Regions from separate parts of the Paenibacillus sp. FA6 genome, predicted to be linked through region 1. Evidence: riboswitches for the same ligand, from Rfam matches in the RefSeq annotation. Region 1 holds a riboswitch; the other holds the start of a gene.
The links. A riboswitch is a leader RNA that binds a small molecule or an ion and turns the genes downstream of it on or off. The one in region 1 is predicted to bind ZMP and ZTP.

Region 1 (11,546 bases):
GGTAGCCACATTGGCATTTCTGAGCTTGAAGAGAATCTGGAACAGACGATAGAGTATTCGCTGGAAATTCAGAGCCCGTATATCATTTGTCCAGGTCTTCCAGAAGAGATGCGTGATAGTGCGGATGCATATAAGCGAACGGCTGAAGGATTCAATCGTATTGGTGAACGCTGTAAAGAGAATGGAATCCAATTCGGTTACCATAATCACGGTATTGAATTTAATAAATTTGAGGGTGAATATGGGCTCGATCTACTGGTGAATCATACACAATCAGATCATTTGTTTGTGGAGTTGGATACATACTGGGTAGAACATACGGGTCTTCAATCGATAGATTTTATTCATAGATATAAGGAACGTTGCAGGATTCTGCACATTAAAGATATGAAGAGTGAAGAAGACAAGCGGAATATTGAGATTGGTTCAGGAATAATGGATTTCAATAAGATTACTGCTGCAGCGAAGCAATACAATGTGGATTGGTATACGGTAGAGCAAGAAGAGTTCGATCTTCCACAACTGCAAAGTATTGAGAAGAGTCTACAATATTTAAGACAAATTCTATAACTTATAAAAGGGGATTATGATATGACATCAAATATTACTAAAAAACTAAAAATAGGTATTATCGGTTGTGGAGGAATTGCGAATGGTAAGCACATCCCTAATTTGGTTGAACAGTCCAATGCAGAAATAGTAGCTTTATGCGATGTCATCGAAGATCGTGCAATAGATACGGCTAAGAAATTTGGTCTTGAGAGTGCACAAATATACGCGGATTACAAAGAGTTGTTGAAGGACACTAGTATCGATGTGATTCATGTCTGTACGCCGAACAAATCGCACTCCTTCATTACGATTGATGCATTAGAAGCAGGAAAGCATGTTCTGTGTGAGAAGCCTATGGCTAAGACAGCTGCTGAAGCGAGATTAATGCTTGAAGCTGCTAAACGTACGGGCAAAAAACTATCTGTTGGTTACGATAACCGTTATCGTCCAGACTCCTTGTTACTTAAAAAGATATGTGAAAGAGGAGAGCTAGGCGAAATTTATTACGCTAAAGCCCATGCGATTCGTAGACGTGCTGTGCCAACATGGGGCGTATTCTTAAACGAGGATGAGCAGGGCGGAGGACCGTTGATCGATATCGGAACCCATGCGTTGGATCTGACTTTATGGTTAATGGACAATTATAAAGTGAAGAGTGTTAAAGGTAATGTGTACCACAAATTAGGTAGCAAGAAAGATGCAGCCAATGCTTTTGGACCTTGGGATCCAGCATTATTCACAGTAGAGGATTCTGCCTTCGGATTTATTACGATGGACAATGGAGCAACCGTTACGCTTGAAGCAAGCTGGGCGCTGAACACGTTAGATGTAGGTGAAGCACAAGCTACACTATGTGGTACTGAAGGTGGAGCAGATATGAAAGATGGTCTGCGGATCAACGGGGAAGATTTGGGTCATTTGTATACGAAAAAACCTGAATTAAATACAGGTGGAGTTGCTTATTTCGACGGGAAATCCGAGAGCCAAGCGGGTAGAGAATGCAGATTGTGGCTCGAAAGTATTATCAATGACACTGAGCCAATGGTTAAGCCGGAGCAGGCGCTAGTTGTTACTGAAGTACTTGAGGCGATTTACGAATCGGCACGTACTGGCAAAACGGTATATTTTAATTAATTTTGATTAATAGACTTGAGGTGGACTGAATATGATAAGAATTGGAAAAATTAGTTATTGGCATGTGCATGCGTGGGATTACACCAAGCAAGCTCAAGAGCATCCGGAGGCAGAAATCGTTGCGGTCTGGGACGAGAATTCGACGCGGGGGAAAGAAGCAGCGGATAAACAAGGGGTGCCTTTTTACGATTCATTGGATGAGATGCTGAAGCGTGATGATATCGATGCTGTTATTGTAGATGCGCCTACGTCCATGCACAAGGAGGTAATGATTAAAGCGGCTGAGGCGGGCAAACATATTTTCACAGAGAAGGTCATTGCCTCTACGCTGAGTGAAGTCACAGAAATTATCAAATCAATTGAGCACAACAAAGTGAAATTGACGGTTTCCCTTCCAAGATTAAATGATGGGTACACACTTGCAATACAAGATGTATTGAAGCAAGGACTACTTGGAGAGGTGACGTACGTTCGTGTTCGTTTATCTCATAATGGAGCGACAGCAGGCTGGTTGCCAGAGCACTTTTACAATTTGGAAGAATGCCTTGGTGGGGCGCTCATTGATCTTGGATGTCACCCTATGTATTTGACACGTTTGTTCTTAGGACAGGAACCGATTGAGGTTAATGCACAATTTGGTTATATCACGGGCAAAGATGTGGAAGATAATGCTGTAGCAATGTTATCAACGGCGTCTGGTGCCGTTGGCGTGGTGGAAGCGGGATTCGTGAATAATTTCTCTCCATTTACGATTGAAGTTCATGGTACGGATGGGACTCTTCTGTTCGGTACGCCTGATAACAAATTGCTCATTCGAACATCTCAAAGAGAGGAATATAACGATGATTGGGTGGAAATTCCTGTATTCGACAATCGCGTGAGTGCTTTCGAACAATGGATTACCCATATTCAGCAGGATACATCGGCAGATGAGAACATTGCATGTGCCATTGAGCTAACGAAGCTGATGGAAGCATCGAATATTTCAGCTCGTGAGCATCGTGCAGTGCGTTTGGATGAACTGAAATTAGTATAACGCGTAATCGGATGACTGCTCTAATATTTCAGCTCAGAAGTGATCGGTATGGTGGAAACGTCGTTATTAGACCGAATAATAGAATGGCAGGCTCAAGGGTTATCCTTGGCCTGCCTTTTTCTATAAAAATACATATTACTTTTTCTTAATAGGAACCCATACTTCACAGCGATAATCCTCAGCACTCGGATTACCCGGCGGGTATAGTTCAAACTCGGGTCCACCCGTATGCTCGTAACCTGTTCCAGGGAACCATTCTTGGAATATCCGTTCCCACACCGTCTGAATGGCGTGCGGCATGGGTCCTACTGAGGTGAATACAGCCCAGTTCGCAGCAGGGATAACGGTGGATGCAAAACCTTGCAGGTCGGTTTCAAGGTTTCCTTCTACGGCGATCCAATAAGCAAATGTTTCTTTGGCATAATCTATCCCTGTGCAGATACCTAGTACATCCTTATTTACTCCAATTTCGGCAAGCTTGTGTGAGGTTCCGTCTTCGTTTGCTTCCTTCCAGAGGAGGGGGATTTCCTTAGAATTCTCACCCTCTCTTGTTGTAACCTCAGTGGATTTGCCGATAACGATAAATTCTTCTTTTTCCACGATTCTGTATTCCATTTCCTTATCTCCCTTCAATGATAGATGGAAGGAGAGGCGGGGGAAAGCTTTGAGCTGTATCCCTGGCTCTCGCGCTGTAGAAGGTGCAATACCATGTGCTTTGCGGAACGCCTTGGCAAAAGATTCAGGAGACTCATATCCGTATTTCAGAGCTACATCCAGCACTTTAACTTTAGATACTGCCAGTTCCTGTGCTGCCAAAGTCAATCTACGTCTGCGAATATAGTCTGCAACCGATACTCCGGTCAGCATGTAGAACATGCGCTGGAAGTGGAAAGGGGAGGAATAAGCAACCTTTGCGATATCATCAATATTAAAGGGTTCCTCCATCTTGCTCTCCATATAATCTAGAGCTTCCTTCATTCGGATAAGCCATTCCATGTTTGCCATCTCCTCTTGATTTCATACTATCATGCTGACGTTCGCTGTTCCTGTTATTCCATGCTATTAAAAGACAGGGTACATCGGTATTGTAATAATCAATGTTAGAGTCTCAGATAAGGAATTGGCTATCCCGTACACCTTATGGGCTACCGATCTAGGAAGTGTAATGGCTAGAAGTATGTGATGGGAGTGGTGGATATGGTTATTAAGCTAATTTCTCTGCGGCTTCAACAGTGTGTTTTAGTAATGTAGCTATTGTTACTGGTCCGACCCCTGCTGGAACTGGAGTAATCGCGGAGGCATTCTTTATACAATGATCATAGTCAATATCCCCAATGTTTCCCTCATTGTAACCAGCATCCAATACAACAGCGCCTGGTTTTATCCAATCACCTTGAACAAATTTCGGCTTACCAACCGCTGCCACAACAATATCACCTAAACGAACCAAATCTGCTAAATTAGTTGTTTTGGAATGGCATACTGTTACTGTTGCATTTTTGTTTAACAGCATAAGGGATACAGGTTTTCCAAGGATAGGACTTCTCCCAATCACAACAGCGTGTTTACCTTCGATAGGTATATTGTAATATTCACAAATTGCAATGATTGCTGCTGGTGTACAAGAAGGGAAGTTAGCAAAATCAAAAGCGTTTTGGGCAAATCCCAATGTTGTTACTCCATCTACGTCCTTATTAATACTTATGGCATCAAATGCTGCCCTTTCGTTTATTTGATTTGGAACGGGATGTTGTAGCAATATTCCGTGCACATTAGTGTCAGCATTCAGTTGATTAATAACTTCAATTAATTCATCCGTTGAGGTGTTCTTAGGAAGATCAATACGAATGGATTGAATCCCAAGACGCTTACAAGCGTTACCCTTCATTCTTACATAGGTGGCTGATGACGGGTCATCGCCGACTAATATGGTCGCCAAACATGGGACAATACCTTTTTCAGACAGACGATTGATTCTTCCTATCAAAGATTCCTTAATTCTAGTTGCGACTTGATTTCCATCCAAGATTAATGTTGTTGCTGTCATCTCATCATCACCTTTTAGTTTGATAGAAACATAAAGAGGCAAGGGGATCAATCTCCCCTTACCTTCGCCCAGGCGTACGGCCAGTTATCTATGTGCTTCCTCATGGTTATCCATGCTCCGCCAGTCACACACAGTCAATTTATGACATCATCATAACAGAGGAAGGCAAAATTCTCAATGGATTTTAACGAATGCGTGTTGCCTACTTGTTTCAGTTGATCATTTTATTCAATAAAGGAAAATTCAATCCAATCTAAATCTACTTGACCCTGAAGGACGCGAATGATCATTTGAACGGCTCCCTTTGCTACATTGATGTTCCCCATAAGCAAGCTTTCATGCCATTTCTCACCGCTTACCTTACAATTCACTGGCTCATGACCTTCCAATTCTATGGATAGTATTGCCTGCTCCGAAGCCACATGCAATCGAGCATGGAGGTCGAACCGATGTGCTTCAACACATAAGGCATCGTATGCAAGCCAATCACCCTGGTGTAGCTCTACACAGACTGTATTATTCTCAGCCCATCGTTTGCCGCCCTCTGAGTGATAGCTTGGCTTTTCAGTCTCACCCGTTATCATTCTCATAGGAACATGGTCACTTGCTCGGAACCCGACCTTGTTCTCTTTCTTCTGCACTATACCGAAGCCGACATTCTCACCCTGTCCGTAAAATTCAGCGGGTATCTGGAGTGGAAGATGACGCAGTAGTGAACGAGATATTTCAGGAAAAGCATCACACTGCTCCAGTCTGATATTATCGAGAAATTGATTCAATATAGTTTCTGAAGTCACGGCATCTGGCTTAGCGCCACCTTCCAAATAAGCTGTCAGCAGATCCCAGCCTTCTGGCATGCGAATAGAGTAGGGGGAATTCGATGTATTCATCTTCTTCCATGTCCAGAAATTCCAGGATATGAGATGGTCTTCGAACATTTGGAATGCTCCGGTGTACCACTGCGCGTTATTCTCTCCACCTTCACCCATGAAGATAGGCACATTCCACTCATCTCGCTTATCCAAATATTTCTGAATGCTCTCTGTATCAGGATTGTTCCAATATTTATGGAATTGCAGCATCAGATTATGATCGAATTTTTCTGTGAAAATACTCCAGTCTGTCGACCAATGGACCCCTTCAATAATGATCATATGCTGCTTGTCCACTTCACGAATAGCTGCCGTAATTTCCTTGTAGAGTGGAAGCACCAGATCATTGTACTGGCTGAAATAGTCGGGAAGGGGTTCATTCAAAAGATCGTATCCGGCGATAATCCAATCGTCCTTATAACGTTCTGCAAACATTCGCCAAATCGCGATCGTTAGCTCTTGGTTATGACGGTTGGTAAATAGCTCTGGCAAGTCATTCTCGGAATCATCGATGTTGGCCCCTGTCTGCCCACCAGATGCTCCATGTAGATCCAAAATGACATATATCTTGTATTGTCTGCACCATTCGATAACTTGGTGAATCCGTGCGAGGCGTTTTTCATTAAAGGTAATATCGTCTCCTTCAACGAGTATGTCGCGAGCATTGATTGGAAGCCGTACCGAATTATAGCCCTGTTGCGCCACTTCACGAATATCAATCTCATCTATATAACGTTCCACATAAGTATCCCAGAACAAAGTTGCTTTCTCTTCCCCGATTAGATCTTTTACCATCGCTTCGATCTTTCGCGGTCGGTCTCCGCCTATTGGAAACTTCCACATATATCCTTCAGGTAGCAACCAACTACCGAAGCCTACACCTCTGAGAATAATTTCTTTACCATCTCCATTGATAATCTTGTTCCCATCGGCTCTAATGAATCCGCTTACGTCAATGTTGCCCATATGTATGCTCATAATCGGATGCCCTCCCTCTAAGTTTGTATCGGCAACTTCAGCTACCGTTCTCACAAAATATAGCACATGACTACCATTTTCGGTGAACAACCCGAAATATGGAGAGTAGATCCGAAAATCTGAGCCTAACAATAACAATCCGCCATACTCTGTATTCAGAGTTTATAAACCACTGTACTTATTTACGTATGTACTCTTCCCCAATAGCCACAGTCCATCTGGTAAGTCTACCTCTCTATTTCCGTTGTTGAGTCAATGTGTTAATGAAACTATACTGTCTCCTATTACGTATAGAAGTAAAAATCAAATGGTATTTTAGACGAATGGGGGGATTTGTAATTGCGTCTGATCATAGAAGATATTGTCAAAGAATTTGACGGAAAAAAGGTACTCAAGGGAGCTGGATATACCTTTGAGAAAGGAAAGATTTACGGTCTGCTGGGCCGGAACGGCGCAGGCAAAACGACGTTGTTCAACTGCTTGAGCGGAGAGATGGCCATGGACGGAGGGAAAGCGCTATTAGAGGAGAATGGGCATGTTCGGGAGTTGAGCGAGCAGGATATTGGGTATGTCTATTCACTGCCGATTCTGCCTGAGTTCCTGACTGGCTATGAATTCGTAAAGTTTTTTATGGATATTAACCGTGATAAGCTGCGAATGGATCAAAGCATAGACGATTATTTTGACATGATGAGTATGTCAGAGGAGGATAGGCACCGGCTCATTAAGGGTTACTCTCACGGGATGAAGAACAAGCTACAGATGCTATTGTTCCTCATTACGAAACCACTCGTGATTTTACTCGATGAGCCGCTTACCTCTTTTGACATCATCGTAGCGCTAGAGATGAAGGAGATGTTGCGGGAGATGAAGCAGAATCATATTCTGGTGTTCTCCACGCACATTCTGCAGTTGGCCTCCGATCTATGCGATGAGTTGGTCGTTTTGAACAATGGACGGTTGTCTGCCGTACCGACAGAGCTGTTGCACAGCGCGGAATTTGAACAGAACATTATTAACTTGCTGAAAGATGAGAGCCATGCTGAGAACTCTTAGTACGCTTCTTGCCATTAGGACATCCACTTTAGCAAATCTGTTCATTTATTACATCCAGAAGCTACCGGTGATTGGCAAGCATGTAACGGATAGTATCTACGCCAATTTAAACTTGAAAAAGGCCATTACCGTTACCGTATTTCTTATAAGTCTACTATGGGGATTTGTAATTAGGCTAGCCTATGTAGGTCTGCTTATCTACTTGCCTGTAGTCGGATTAGGTAAGGAACTCTCTGCGGAAGATCAGCTTCAGCATTTTGTACATATTTATTTTTTACTCAGCTTTGTGGTCGCAGGTGTCAGTAACGCCACCATATTGGAGCCGAAAAGGGAAAAGTACGTAGCTGTGAAGCTAATGAGGCAGTCTCCTACAAGATATATGAAGGCTTCTCTTGGTTACCGTTATGTTACGTTCATGGTCTATTTATTGCCTGCGATGCTTCTATTCGCCTCATTGCTAGGAGCCTCCATCACAGAGACTATCTTGTTAGTGGCGTCGGTCACCTTCTGGAGGATTCTAACGGAGTACCTGCATCTTAAGCTCTTTGACAAAACAGGTATGGTCTTGATAAAAAATAACGTGATCGTCTGGATCGTCATCGGGCTTGGCTATGCAGCCGCTTATCTACCGCTGCAGTTCGACCTGGTACCGGTAACCTCGACGCTTTTGCTGAGCCTGCCTGTCTGTCTCGTCCTCTTGGGCGGAGGCACCTTCGCAGTTGTTCGACTTATCCGGTATTCCAACTACAGAGGGGCCGTCGATGCCGCAACCAAGAGGGATGATCCCTTGTTGGATTTAGGGCGTATGATGTCGGAGGCGCAGAAAACGAGTGTGAAATCGAAAGAAAGCGACTATACCTTGAATGGGAAGAATCAGGAAAATATCGAAAAAAAGGAAGGCTACGGCTATCTGAACGTTCTGTTCTTCTCCAGGCATCGCAGTCTTATTAACAAGCCGGTATACATGAGGATGGCCATTTTAGGCGCATTTGGAGCGGTGGCAATGGCAGTCGTAATGATGCTATCACAGAGAGATGAATTCCTAGTACCGAATCTGGGAGTTATTTTTCCCTTCCTAGTTATGGCTATGTATTTTTTGTCCGTGGGAGAAAAAATGTGCAGAGCTATGTTCTATAACTGTGATCTCAGTTTGTTACGGTATAGCTTCTATCGAGCTTCGTCCTTCGAGCATTTTCGGATTCGGCTTATTAAAATAACGGTCCTGAATCTAAAAATTGCAACAACTCTGGCTACGGCATTAACAGCTATTACGATAGCTGCGAGCGGAGAATGGTTAAGCAAAGAGCTACTCATGATGTGGGTGTGCATACTCTCACTGTCCGTCTTTTTTTCCATTCATCATCTATTCATGTATTATATCTTTCAGCCTTATGCTACCGAATTGAATGTGAAGAATCCGCTGTATTATGTTATAAACATGTTAGTATCGTTCGCAAGCGGTATTAGCATTATCGTACGAGCGCCAGCAGATATTTTTACTGCCATTGTGGTTACTCTTACGCTGGTTTACTTACTTATTTCCCTTATTCTCGTTCGAAAACACGGAAGCCACACATTCCGAGTGAAATAAATCGATTGTAGTGCTACTTCAACCGAGCTCATAATGATTCTGAAATTACATCTATAGAAGCGGCAGAGTGAGTTAAATGCATTAGAACGAAGTCATCGATCTAATCCCCAAAGGTGATAAATGTGGAGGAGACGTATACGAGTAGCCCCATGAATATATTCATGGGGCTACTCGATCATTCATATCCAGTGGGAATAGGGTTATCTTCCCATCCGATCAGCCAGAACACGTGATCTATCCAAGAAGAAAAAGTGATGGGACGGCTGTGAATGTAAAGAAGATAATAGAATAAATGTAAGATTAAAGTTCATTTCATAAAAAACCGATAATAAAATATGGACTTATGTTGATACATAACTTGAATTTATAAATGAAAGAAGGTTCCCTTGTGAGAAATTGTGCGTTGTATAGCTCTTATTTTGACCTAGATCAGGTCGTAAGTATCTTGAAATCTATTTATCCGAAAGATCATGTTAAAGTGAATGATGACAAGACATACATTCAAGTGATCACCAAGAAATGGTTCAGCAAAAAGATCAAGGGCTTTAAACTCATGACGAGCCATACCCATCCGGAAGAGTTCGCGGTGATGATGAACGGCATGGGCAATTTTTTCAGTCAGATTCCAGCGGAGAACAGAGAGATTCTGGAAAAGATACTGATCAAGATTTCCACATTGAACATGGTGATCGGTATTGAGACCGAGGATGAAATCTCCGATACATTTTTCGCTGAACTCTTGAGAGTCGTTGATCCATTGGATGGACTGATCTTTTGGGGAAGTGATCAACTGCTTGATGCCAGAGGGAAACTGCTCATGGATTTGAACGGGGCTTCCGAGGTTAAGGATTACACTGTTACTGCACATGCGAGCTTCCTGCACGGAGATCAGAACCCCACGGAATCAGCCATTAGTCGTAAAGAACGCTCGGAGACTATTTTATTTGCAAAAGAAATTCCGTATAACAAAGGATTACCTGCGAGAATTGGAGACGAAGGGACTAGCATTCGTATTCTTAACGAGATCGCGCAGAGATCGGTGGCTTTGTGCATTGTGGCGCTGAAGGGAGAATGTATCTGCACTAACGAAAGCGTAGAGGAGACAAAGTCCCTGGTTGAACGGGTGATCCAACAATATGGAGCAACGGAGTTCTTTTCTCCTGCCGAGAAAGCATTTATTGAAGATGATGAGGCTGAGGAAGAGGAGGGGGCAACATTTTCCTGGTGTTATGAAGGGCTCCTTACTATGCTGTGGGCTCTAGGATACGTGGATGAATTGGAGGACCCGGTTGGTCTTTGTGATGTCCCTAAGGTGGTCTCTCTTCTGAACCAGTTTGACAGCTACGAAGGATTTATGACCAATGCACAGCTACGAAGTAAAGTTGAAATATTGGACGCTGCCGATCTGATCTACCGCTATCATTGGGTCTGTGTGGATAGTCGTATTCATAGCAGGGAGACTCCAAGTCAGTTAGATCATGGGGTCGTATATGAGAGGCACCGTGCTCTAAACTGGTTAATCCGTGATATGGATCAGGAGTGGGATAAAGTCAAAACTCATACGTAATTTCACCTATACTTGGAGCACATATGGAGAGGAAATTGACTGCCACTTATTTATGAAGGTTCTTCGCTTAAAATTGATTGCCTTGGTATGTAACTACATAAGGTTCCGGCAGTTCCTATTGAGTAAATAGTACAATGTACAACGTACAACGTATCATTTTACGTTGGTAACGATTACGTTCAAGCTTAGTCTCTAGCATATGGTTCTTGGAAAGCTTTAAATGTTACTAATCAATCAAATTGGATAAACAGTTTTAAAATTGCTGAGCATGTTGATGTAAATAGGACTACTAACAGAAGTGTTGATAATCCTTTAAGTACAGAAATGTAAGACTTAGTGTAGGGGTTGGAGCTAAGTCAACGATTATAAATGCTATTTCTGATGGTAGGATATCAGGTGCTAGTACGGGTACCGATTTGACATTGAAAATTGCAGAAAAGGCATGGTCTCTGGCTCTACCTGCCACACCTTCAATTAGTGATATTACAGGATGGATCAATGCGATTGTTGATGCGGGAAGCTCTAAAACTGTAATTCTTGGTAGTTCAAATATTAAACTGAATTCAAGCCCTACAGTAGTTGAAAGTATGAATTCCGGTAGCAAAGATATCACATTCCAATATAACGTTTCTAAATAATGTTATTCTAACAAAAATGATTTAAGCAGCGATTATTTGGTCGCCGATTTTTTCATAAAGAATAATATTTAGTCT
Region 2 (11,546 bases), 2.1 Mb from region 1:
TTGACCAAGCCGACTACCATACCAAGGACCATACCCATTGTGACTGTGCGATAATCCGGACACAAGACCCAGCACACTAACAATGCTGACATCATCAGTAAAGACAATCTGGTGACTGTTTTTACAATGGAAATGGTATTATCCATGCTGTTCCCCCAAAAGTTTTTTGACCAATATGACAATATGAGAGGTTCCCACAATCAGCCCGGAGATCATTCCGACCGCGATCCAATATCTCGGACCTTCCCACATTCCCACCAACCATCTACTTATAAAAAAACCAATAAGAATATACGTGGCGAGCATGCCTCCGGCTCCACTTATGTAAAGTGCCATAAACCAAGGATTATCATTGCGTTTCGGGTTGTCCATTATACTAATCCCAACCTATTTTACTGAATATTTTAAGACTTTGTCAATCAAACGTTTTCATTGCATTTATGCGAAAATCGCGCCTGATTATTCTTCAATTATCAACGAACACCGCGTAAACCATACAGTTCCACTGTACACTAACCTACTCATTATAAAATAACATCTTTTCACTCATTTGTGAACATTGTGTGAAATTCTTCTGGTCTTTCGCTTTCTAAACCGAAATGGTGAAGAATCGCATTGACAATTCTCGCCGAAACTTTTCCATCTCCGTATGGATTCGCAGCCTTACTCATGGAATCGTACAGCTTTTGATCCGTTAACAACATTTTGGTCCGTTCATACACCTTCTCCTCATCCGTACCCACCAATTCAAGCGTTCCCGCTTGTATTCCTTCAGGACGTTCTGTCGTGTCACGAAGCACAAGTACAGGTACTCCAAAGGATGGTGCTTCTTCCTGTAAACCGCCCGAGTCGCTTAGAATCAAATGAGTATGTGGATAGAAATTATGGAAATCTACGACATCCAACGGCTCAATGAGTTTAATCCGGGGATGATTCCCTAGTATCTCATGTGCCGGACCCATCACGGCAGGGCTCGGATGCACCGGATAGCAAATAACGACATCCTCGAATTCATCTGCAATCCGTTTCACTGCACGGAAAATGTGACGATGCGGTTCGCCTTGGGATTCCCTGCGATGCGCCGTCATTAAAATGAGTTTCTTGCCTGACGCCCAGTCTAGCACAGGGTGACTATATTCGGGGTGTACAGTATATTGAAACACATCTGTGACGGTGTTGCCTGTGATATAAATGCTTGACTTTGATTTGTTTTCAGAAAGCAAATTATTTGCAGACCAATTCGTAGGCGAAAAGTGAAGATCAGCAAGAACTCCCGTTAACTGGCGATTCATCTCCTCAGGAAAAGGAGATTGCTTATTCCAAGTTCTTAGTCCAGCTTCTACATGCCCTACTTGAATCTGTTGCATAAATGCGGCGTAACTAGCTAGAAAGGTCGTCAATGTATCGCCATGAACGAGTACAATATCTGGCTTCACCTCACGAAGTACAGGCTCAAGCCCTGCCAAGACTCGAATGGAAATTTCATTCAATGTCTGACTTTCCTTCATAACATCCAGATCGTAGTCAGGTTGGATCTTGAATACGTCCAATACTTGATCCAGCATTTGACGATGTTGTGCCGTTACGCAGACAATCGATTCAATTCTATCGGAGTGTCTCTGCAATTCAAGAATAAGCGGTGCCATCTTTATCGCTTCAGGACGAACTCCGAAGATCGTCATTACTTTAATCTTACGCATAGATTGATACCTCTTTTCTAAAAGTACGTGTTCAAAAAGTCGGCTTTTCAGCACTAAAGTGTATGCTTACGATGCTGCGTTTCTTCGAGACGCCTCAGAAGATTGAATGAAGATAGGGAGTGAGGAGCGGAGCTACACGTTTTCGTAGAAACGACTTCGGAAGCATACGCTGGCAGTACCTACGTGAGCACCTGAAATGTTTCCGAAGGAAACATACCTCGTAAGCATATGCTAGGACCGGCTGAATTCAATATTCGATGTCGAATACGCCTCCTGCTATACTTCGTGATCAAAAGATGACTTCTTGAACTTCCTCTAAAACTTACTTTGTTCCGTATAGACGATCTCCTGCATCCCCTAATCCAGGGATAATATAACCATGCTCATCCAATCGCTCGTCCATTGCTGCCACATAAATATCTACATCAGGATGAGCATCATGTACTGCCTTGACACCTTCTGGAGCTGCGATAAGATTCATCATCTTAATCTGAGTACAGCCACGTTTCTTCAGCACATCAATGGCGGCAATAGCAGATCCACCCGTTGCAAGCATAGGGTCGATAACGATCAACTCACGCTCTGTAACATCGGTAGGTAGCTTCGTGTAGTATTCTACCGGTTGTAGTGTGTCAGGATCACGGAACAATCCGATGTGACCCACTTTAGCCGCTGGAAGACACTTCAGAACACCATCCAACATACCCAATCCAGCACGCAGAATAGGAACAAGTCCCAACATACGCCCTGAAATGACGCGACTTTCTGTCTCAGCTACTGGTGTCTTTACTGTAACGGTTACTAGCGGAATATCTCGTGTAATTTCGTATGCCATTAGTGTTGCTACTTCATCAACAAGCTCTCTAAAATCTTTAGTTGTAGTCCGCTCATCACGGATGAAAGTAAGCTTGTGTTGAATTAAAGGGTGATCACAAATCACCAATTTTCCATTTCCCATGGTTCCCCTCCGGATCATTCGTTTGTATTCTTGTTGTAAATATACATCATTTATAGCAGTAGTGTATTCAAACCTTGTCCATTATATCATTCTCCGAAATGATTTTGCACCCACATGGATCGAACTTCTAGTTACAAGGGTGCGAATAATCAATCCCAACACCACTAACTGTTACATAAAGTCCTCTCAACAGCACACTCCACCTACTCCATTCACCAACAGTTGCATAGAGTACACTTAAATTCTTCCAAATCCCTCCAACACTAACTTTAGTTGCATAGAGTACATCTAGATTACTAGAAACCCTCGCTTTTCATCGTCCCCCGACTTTTAACTGTAGGTTTCACAACTATTCCTCGCTTCCATACCTTTCCCGCTAATTTACTTTGCAGCTATTCCGCTGTGCAGGGTGCCGCAAGCGGTAGGGTATGGAGGTTCAAGAAGGCGATGGAGGCACAACAGAGCGGGGGCTACCATCCTGCTCTGCACGCTCCTTAGGTATGGACCCTACTGACTAAGAACTTCCATAAGTACACAAATACCAAATAGCCCCTCTTGTACACAATGGGGGCTACTCTGCACTTATACTATTTTACCAAAAACTACTGCTTTCTATACACGTTAAACAAGAGGGTAAGCATGGCTTACCTCGTTTAACATACGGTAGCTTATTTACGAGCTTATTTTTAGTATTTTAAATCTGGATATAGAGGGTATAGATCTGTAAGTGCAGTCACTCTTGCAGCCGCTTGAGCAAGGATTGCTTCATCCTCTGGATTCTTCAGAGTCAGAGCGATAATCTCGCCAATAGCAACCATAGCTTTCTCATCCATACCACGCGTTGTTGCAGCTGGAGTACCTAGACGAATACCACTAGTTACAAACGGACTTGTAGGATCAAAAGGTATCGCGTTCTTATTCACTGTAATACCGATTGAATCTAGAACCTTCTCAGCTACTTTACCCGTAATGTTCACACTGCGAGTATCAATCAATAACAAGTGGTTATCTGTACCACCAGAAACGATGTTCAAACCTTCTTTAACAAGCGTTTCAGCCAAAACCTTAGCATTCTTAACTACGTTCTCAGCGTATGTCTTAAATGATGGATCCAACGCTTCCTTAAATGCAACAGCCTTGGATGCGATGATATGCATTAAAGGTCCACCTTGTGTTCCTGGGAATACCGCTTTATCGATCGCTTGTGCCCAAGGCTTCTTACAGATAATCATCCCACCACGTGGACCACGAAGTGTTTTATGAGTTGTAGTCGTTACAAAGTGTGCATGTGGTACAGGGCTTGGATGAACCCCTCCTGCAACCAATCCGGCAATATGGGCCATATCTACCATGAATAGCGCACCTACATCATTCGCAATGGAAGCTAGTGCTTCAAAATCAATAACACGTGGGTAAGCACTTGCACCCGCCACAATCAAACGTGGACGATGTTTAAATGCGATCTTACGGACTTCATCATAGTCAATTAGGAAAGAATCCTCTTGTACGCCATAAGGAATGAAATTATATAGTAGACCTGAAGCATTAACCGGACTTCCGTGAGTCAAGTGTCCACCATGGGCAAGATTCATACCCAATACCGTGTCTCCAGGATTAAGAACAGCAGTATAAACAGCCATATTCGCTTGAGCACCGGAGTGTGGTTGTACGTTAACATGCTCAGCACCAAACAATTCCTTCGCACGATCACGAGCGATATCTTCTACAATATCAACGCGTTCACAACCGCCATAATATCTTTTACCAGGATATCCCTCTGCATATTTGTTAGTCAGTACGGAACCCATAGCCTCCATAACTGCTTCACTTACAATATTCTCAGAAGCGATCAGTTCAATATTGTTCCGTTGACGCTTAAGTTCTAGGTCCATAGCCTCTAATACCGCTGGGTCATAATTACGTAAATTTTCCATTTTTATATTCCTCCTAAAAGTTTTTGAGCGTTACTTCGTGAATAGTCTTCGAAAAAACTCTCATCGGAAGCATACTCTTTAAGTTTTTGAGCTTAAGCTTCCTGATTAGCTTCGAAAAAACTCTCATCGGAAGCATCACTTAAGTTTTTTAATCCTTATTCACAAAGATGTGAATTGCTTTGCTGGATGGAAGAAGCTTCTTCCATTCTATATTGTGCTCGTTCCCCACCAATCAGCTTCGGACGGGTATACGCAGCATTCACACGTGCCTCTCCTATATACCGAATACTTGGGCGAAAAGGTACCGCTACACGCCGCAGATGCATCCCTATCATCGTCTCACCGATATCTATTCCAGCGTGGGCTTCCACACTTTCCGCGAGGCACGGTTGTAACATTGCTCGATATGCAGCAGATGCCATAGATCCTCCCGCATGGGGATAAGGAACAGCAGCCACTTCCGTCAAGCGAAGTTCTTCGAGAAGAGTTCGTTCCATGACCAATGACCTATTCAAATGCTCGCAACACTGAAACACGACATGGAATCCCATTTCTTCACGAACTTCTTCGATACCAAGAAGCAATTCATTCGCTACTTCCAAGGCTCCATCTGTCCCAATATGACTTCCTACCACTTCACTTGTACTCGCACCTACCACGAGCAATTTCCCCGGGCCTAAATGGGCAGCCTTTGCTATTTCACGCATGACTTGAGTAACTTGTTCTTTAAGAGATTCACCTGCTGATTGCGATCCTTGATCCATGAAGAAAGCCTCCTTAGACGTGCAGATTACGCTCTTCAATAAGCTTGATTTTATTCACACGGTTTACATGGCGCTCTTCTCCACTAAATTCCGTAACAAGCCATTCTTTAACGATCTCGCCAGCTAGTCCAGGTCCAATAACACGTTCTCCAAGAGCCAACACATTCGTATCATTATGTTCCCGTGTCGCCTTTGCGGAGAATACATCATGGGCAAGTGCACAACGAATGCCAGTTACTTTATTAGCTGCAATACTCATACCGATTCCAGTCCCACATACTAATATACCCCGATCAACTTCGCCCGCCACAACCATCTCACAAACAGGAAGAGCATAATCTGGATAGTCAACTGAATCAGTGCAATTGCACCCAACGTCTACCACTTCATGTCCCAGTTGCTGAATGACATTGATGATGTCCTGCTTCAAACGAACGCCACCGTGATCTGTCCCTAAGGCAATCTTCATCTCTAGAAAAACCTCCTCTTTATCCCTCTTTTGTCTTGTACCATTATAACCTATTTATTGACCAAAAGACGAAAAAAGAGCAGTCTACGGGGATTCCCGTAGAATTGCTCTTGTGCCCAGGCGACCGGCCGTATATCCCGATGCTCCATCGTGGTTTCATCCACAGAGTCGCCAGTTACATCGGAACCGATTGTTCTTCTGCTCTCATGATAAAACAAAAGAGGATGAAATGCAACGATGTTTTAGTTGCGCTGATCCGCAAGCTTAACTACAATCCGATCGATCGCTGTACGAATTTCTGTCGCAGCTACATCATAATCTGCTCGCGAACCGCCAAATGGATCAGATACATCAAAGCTTGGTATGCGCTGCTGGATCTCAAATAGACGTTCTTGATCCTGATGTTCAACGGGCTTCCCTAGCGCCCTATTCATGGTTAATGTCGCATAAAGACTATCCAATTCATCTATATCCCGCAGTACCTGTTCATCATCTTCCGCATATTCTTTCAACGTATAGATCTTACCCACAACTTCTGGGAATATACGAAGAACATGCTGTTTATGCGATTGAGTAAGTGTCAGAATCAGATCACTCTCATGTACGACATCTATCCTCAATGCTTGTGAGGTTATCACATCATCTATATTATGGTCACGTAGTATCGCTTCTGCATGTCTAGATATAGGTATTCCTTCTGTTGCTGCCACACCCGCAGAACTTACCTCAAGTGGAAGACCACGCTCCTTAGCGAGCTTCCGAAGAAGAGCCTCCGCCATCGGGCTGCGGCATGTATTCCCTGTACAAACAAATAAAATTCGCAACTCGTTACCCCCTCTAAGTCTGTCCTTACTTGTACCATTGTATCATGGTTTGAATGTATCAGAAGATAAACATGAGTCCAAATGCAAGCAATATCGCGCCGCCTAGAGCTTCACCATGATTGCCCAATTTGTGACTCACCCTTCTGCCGAGGAGGAGACCCAACATAGACATCAGACCTCCTACAATACCGAATATGAGAACCGTCAATAACAGATCACTCTTAAACATCCCTAGAGATACTCCTACAGAGAACGAATCAATGCTCACACTAATCGAGAACAGCAACATTCCGCCCCATGCACGATAATCAATCATCTTTGCATGTCCGCCCCGATAAGAATTAAGTATCATATGTCCCCCAAGCAACATAAGTAGTCCGCCCGCAGCATATCCCGTAACTCTCCCCAACAATGAGCTAATATAATGTCCCGTAAATATGCCCAATAAGGGCATTAACACGTGGAAGAGCCCTATTAGCAAACTAATTCTAAGCACATGTAGCAACCGAATCCCTCTGACACCAATTCCCACACCCAGCGATAAAGCATCCATCCCTAAAGCTATTGCCATCAAAAATATCGTAATAAACTGACCCCAGTGGACAGTCGTTTCCAGCATACACACGCCTCCAAATCCGATTGTACGTTTGTACAACCATATGCGGACAAGGAGTGAAACATGATAAGAGGAAGTTCAAAAAGCCATCTTTTGATGACGAAGTATATCCAGAGGCCTATTCGACATCGAAGATTGAATTTACCCGGTCCTAGTGTATACTTCCAAAGCTAGCGATATTTCGTTTCGATCTCAGCTATCCACTTCGATGACACTTCCGCCAGCGGCCTTAATAAGACGATTCATTACCGCTTCACCAAGCCCTTCCTCTGAACAAGCCTCAGCTAGCATGTAAGCGACGCCCAACTCATCAAAAAGTCGCAACGCAGCATACAACTTATGTGCTGCCTCAGCAGGTGTAGCTAGCGAACCAAGCGATATGACATGAGTTGCTGGGTTCAAATCATACAATGGTATATGTTCGTCAAAAGCAAGTAAACCTGTCAACGTTCCATCATCTACAGCCTGATCCAATAGAGCCATAATCCGAGATACAACAGTCTGCGGGGAAGCGCCTCTTACAATCGTTAGTTCTCCCTGTGGCGCATAATGGGCGTACTTCACCCCTGGGGAGCGCGGAGCTTCGGATTCAGCATCATTCACAGGTCCCGCTCCCTTTAGATGTCCTGGAGACACAGCAGACTGCGCTTCCGTAACGGCTCCTCCTATACTAATAACGGTAGCACCTGTCACCGTAGCAAGCTGTTCGACCGTAATACCACCGGGTCGTAGCACATGAATCTCCCCACTAACAAATACCCGTACAACGGTAGATTCAAGACCTACTCCAGCCGGTCCTCCATCGAGAACTCCGTCAATCCGACCATCCAAGTCTTCTCGCACATGCGATGCGAGCGTGGGGCTAGGTCGTCCCGAGCGATTGGCGCTGGGCGCAGCAATGGGACAATCCGCTGCCGCAATCAAGGCCAGTGCAATAGGATGGTCTGGCATACGTATACCTACCGTATCGAGACCCGCAGTAACACGAGGCGAAAGTACACCAGGTCGCAGAGGAAGCACAATCGTGAGAGGACCAGGCCAGTACACATCCATTAGCGTGAGCGCGACAGGCGGGATTTCCGTGATGAGCTCAGATAATTGCGAACGGTCGGCAATATGAACGATCAGCGGGTTATCCGAGGGGCGACCTTTGGCAGCAAACACCGCTTCTACCGCTGTTGTGCTACGGGCGTCTGCCCCTAGACCATATACCGTTTCAGTCGGGAAGGCCACGATTCCACCTTGTTGCAAAAGTGCTGCAGCTTCCTGCATCGCTTGTCCAGTGGCTATATCTTCGTCATCAGACAAAGAGCTTACATTCCAATAAGCCGTGTCCAATCGTTTCGGTTGCATTCCACCGTCCAATCCGTTATCAAGGCTATGTATCATTCTATATCCCAGGCTTTCTATATAAATTTCATTATGGTAACTTTAAATTATCATTCCTAACCTCACTGAGCATCACGAAAAAGCGCCGCAATGCCATGGGAGTTACAACTTACCCATTCGACTGAAGCACTTCAACTATCTACTATGTTAGCATAAAAGCTCATTTAATTAAATTCAACCAATAGCATCTTCAAAATAGCACTGCACTATCGTTCTGTAGAAGACGTATATGTCGTACAGTATTAACTTCAATGAGATGCGATGACACGGTGGCAGAAAGCCTGCATAATTTCCGGAATCACCACTATATCATTCCTTTTTGAAGGAAAAACCTGCACTTCCGCACGAATACCTGATTAGAATAACCCTTTGACCCAATCCACGATTCCACACAATAAATCCCATAGGAAGAAGCGTACCTCCGGTTCTTGATCGACAGCAGATGAGACCTGCTTTATTTTCGAGCTATCAGAATCATCTGTTCCAGTTGCTTGAACCGAAGCTTCTGCGGATTGAGCTACCGCATCACCACTTCCTGAATCAATGAAGCATAGCGGAGGGAATAGCACACACCACCAATTCTGACCCCTTCCTTCGCCAAGGGTAACTCGCAACGCTTCATATTCACCTGCTGGGTATACCATGCCTCCGTACATTTTGGTTGGGAAGGGGACCATGCCTAACTCCACATTATAAGAATAGTTGATTCCTCGATTGTGCAGTTCTCTCCCCACTAATCTATTCAAGTCTGCTATATGCTTCCGAATGATCTCCCTAGCTTGATCCAGATTTTGCGGATCTTCCAACTCTTCCACCCAGCCGTTCATCTCTGCAACAATGGCATCTCTAATTGCTCTTTTGACAAGCTGGTCACCTACCGTATCTGAATTGGCCAGAATACGCAACCGAATAGATTCCTCTGGAATCGCCCCTCCTACAATTGAAGCATCTGTACGCTGTCCATCCCATGACATCACAAGCATAAATAATATACTAAAAATAATAGCTGTATTCTTCAATAATAAGCGTAGTTTATCTGCTTTCTTCTCATCCCACTGTATCCCATTCCATTTCATAGCATCCGGCTCCTCTCTATCAGTTCATACTTGTTAGCATGCCCGAATCAGATAGAGTCTAAACCTATCAATCTATTAAAAGGGTTCTGAAGGAGTAGGAATTCATACAAATATCCCCTCTAAGTAAACACTTAAAGGGGATCGCAATATAAATGCTGAGCCGAGGGCTCTTTTCCATTCTAATATTAGGCTATCCTCATGATCTCTGCTTGGATACACGTGGGTAACTCAACGGTTGAACCACCATTTCTTCCTGCACATCCTGCCCATGAATCCGCACACTCATCACGATGCCGATACTAGCCATATTAATTAGCAGTGATGTGCCCCCGTAACTAATGAAGGGTAGTGTGATCCCTGTTAAAGGCATGATTCCGATAAAAGCACCAATGTTCTCAAAAATTTGATATAACATCATGGCAACGACACCTACAATCAGATAGGGTCCCGCTCGATCCCTACATTCCAATGAGATCAGAATCATCCGATGGATCATCACAAAATATAACAAAAGTAACACCGAAGCTCCGACGAAGCCAAATTCCTCGGCAATTTGCACAAAGATAGAATCGGTATATGCAACCGGCACTCGCTCCGATTGAATAGATGTCCCTTTCATATACCCTTCTCCACTCATCCCCCCAGAAGCGATAGCAAGCTTGGCATTGTCTGTATGGTACCTAGCTTTAGCCGTTGCTTTCTCAGGAACAAGCCAAGGATCGAGCCTTTCGATCCAGTGATCTTTGTTAATAGACTCCAGAGTTACTTTTATCTCATCATGGTAATGAATGTATCCTTGAATACCACCAATGAGGGCTCCAATCATGATAACAAGACCGATCAATGCGTGGGAGAATTTAATGTTCCCTATCCAAAGAAGACCGAACAAAATGATGACATAACTGAGTGAATTCCCAAGATCATTCTGTGAAATCACGATAACAAACGGAATGAAGGCTAATATACTAATCGGTACAATATTACTCCAAAAGGATAGCTTATTCTTATTGATCCTAACAAGAACGGAAGCAAGGAAGACGATTAAGCATAATTTAAATAGCTCCGCTGGCTGTAGTGAAAGCCCCCCAATATTCAACCATCCCTCCGCTCCATTCTTGGTCTTCCCTATCAAACTCACAACACCAAGTAAGGCTAAGCCTCCTAAATAAAAAACCCAGGCATATTTGATCAATAGGCGGTAGTCAATCAACATTAATGCAATGAAGGCTACAAAAGAAACACCATAGTACTTCATCATCCTTATGTGATATCCATCATAAATTGGTCTCCCATTAGTGACGCTATATATGGACAGTATGCTGATCACCATGAGAGCAATCAAAACAGCCACTATAATATAATCTATCTTTTTCAGCTTCTGAAGCATGTGTCGCCCTCCTGTACTAAGGCTTCCCGCCTCTTGTGCCCCAAAGCGCACTTCATTCTATTGTATAGGATATTCAGTACCGAATTCAATTGAATGCTTTAACTAAATTTATGAATCCGGAAAAAGTCATCTAACGCGTCCTAGGTGAACAAGTTGCTTGGATGTGCCGAAAGCGAATGTTGGGTACGGGCTACATCAATACCAATCGTCGTCTTCCGTCTTCTCCAGTCACCATTAGTTGCATAAAGCACACTTAAATTCGGCGAATTTCACCTATCGCTCCGTTTAGTTGCGCAGAGTACATCTAAATTACTGGAGAACCCTACTTTTCACCGGTACCCCTATTTTAAATACCACTTTTGCAACTATTCCTCGTATCCTCTACTTTCCCATCAAAACAAATGCACTTTCTGCAACTATTCCGTCTTC

Region 2: another riboswitch for ZMP and ZTP. It lies ahead of rpiB (ribose 5-phosphate isomerase B); the one in region 1 lies ahead of ACP8HI_RS07560 (bifunctional 5,10-methylenetetrahydrofolate dehydrogenase/5,10-methenyltetrahydrofolate cyclohydrolase).

What each region holds. Positions count from the first base shown of each region.
Region 1 is NZ_CP188820.1:1,637,745-1,649,290, forward strand. It holds gene ACP8HI_RS07540 (sugar phosphate isomerase/epimerase family protein) at 1-570, shown strand, start outside; gene ACP8HI_RS07545 (Gfo/Idh/MocA family protein) at 604-1,686, shown strand; gene ACP8HI_RS07550 (Gfo/Idh/MocA family protein) at 1,718-2,722, shown strand; gene ACP8HI_RS07555 (AraC family transcriptional regulator) at 2,858-3,718, opposite strand; gene ACP8HI_RS07560 (bifunctional 5,10-methylenetetrahydrofolate dehydrogenase/5,10-methenyltetrahydrofolate cyclohydrolase) at 3,927-4,769, opposite strand; ZMP/ZTP riboswitch at 4,829-4,907, opposite strand; gene ACP8HI_RS07565 (glycoside hydrolase family 5 protein) at 4,994-6,619, opposite strand; gene ACP8HI_RS07570 (ABC transporter ATP-binding protein) at 6,959-7,675, shown strand; gene ACP8HI_RS07575 (hypothetical protein) at 7,650-9,266, shown strand; gene ACP8HI_RS07580 (DUF4272 domain-containing protein) at 9,637-10,833, shown strand; gene ACP8HI_RS07585 (hypothetical protein) at 11,256-11,471, shown strand.
Region 2 is NZ_CP188820.1:5,563,038-5,574,583, reverse strand. It holds gene ACP8HI_RS25005 (ATP synthase subunit I) at 1-146, opposite strand, end outside; gene ACP8HI_RS25000 (AtpZ/AtpI family protein) at 139-372, opposite strand; gene wecB (non-hydrolyzing UDP-N-acetylglucosamine 2-epimerase) at 543-1,700, opposite strand; gene upp (uracil phosphoribosyltransferase) at 2,023-2,658, opposite strand; gene glyA (serine hydroxymethyltransferase) at 3,345-4,592, opposite strand; gene ACP8HI_RS24980 (TIGR01440 family protein) at 4,748-5,356, opposite strand; gene rpiB (ribose 5-phosphate isomerase B) at 5,370-5,825, opposite strand; ZMP/ZTP riboswitch at 5,933-6,014, opposite strand; gene ACP8HI_RS24970 (low molecular weight protein arginine phosphatase) at 6,068-6,649, opposite strand; gene ACP8HI_RS24965 (manganese efflux pump MntP) at 6,708-7,268, opposite strand; gene ACP8HI_RS24960 (L-threonylcarbamoyladenylate synthase) at 7,458-8,654, opposite strand; gene spoIIR (stage II sporulation protein R) at 9,011-9,730, opposite strand; gene ACP8HI_RS24950 (FtsW/RodA/SpoVE family cell cycle protein) at 9,927-11,117, opposite strand.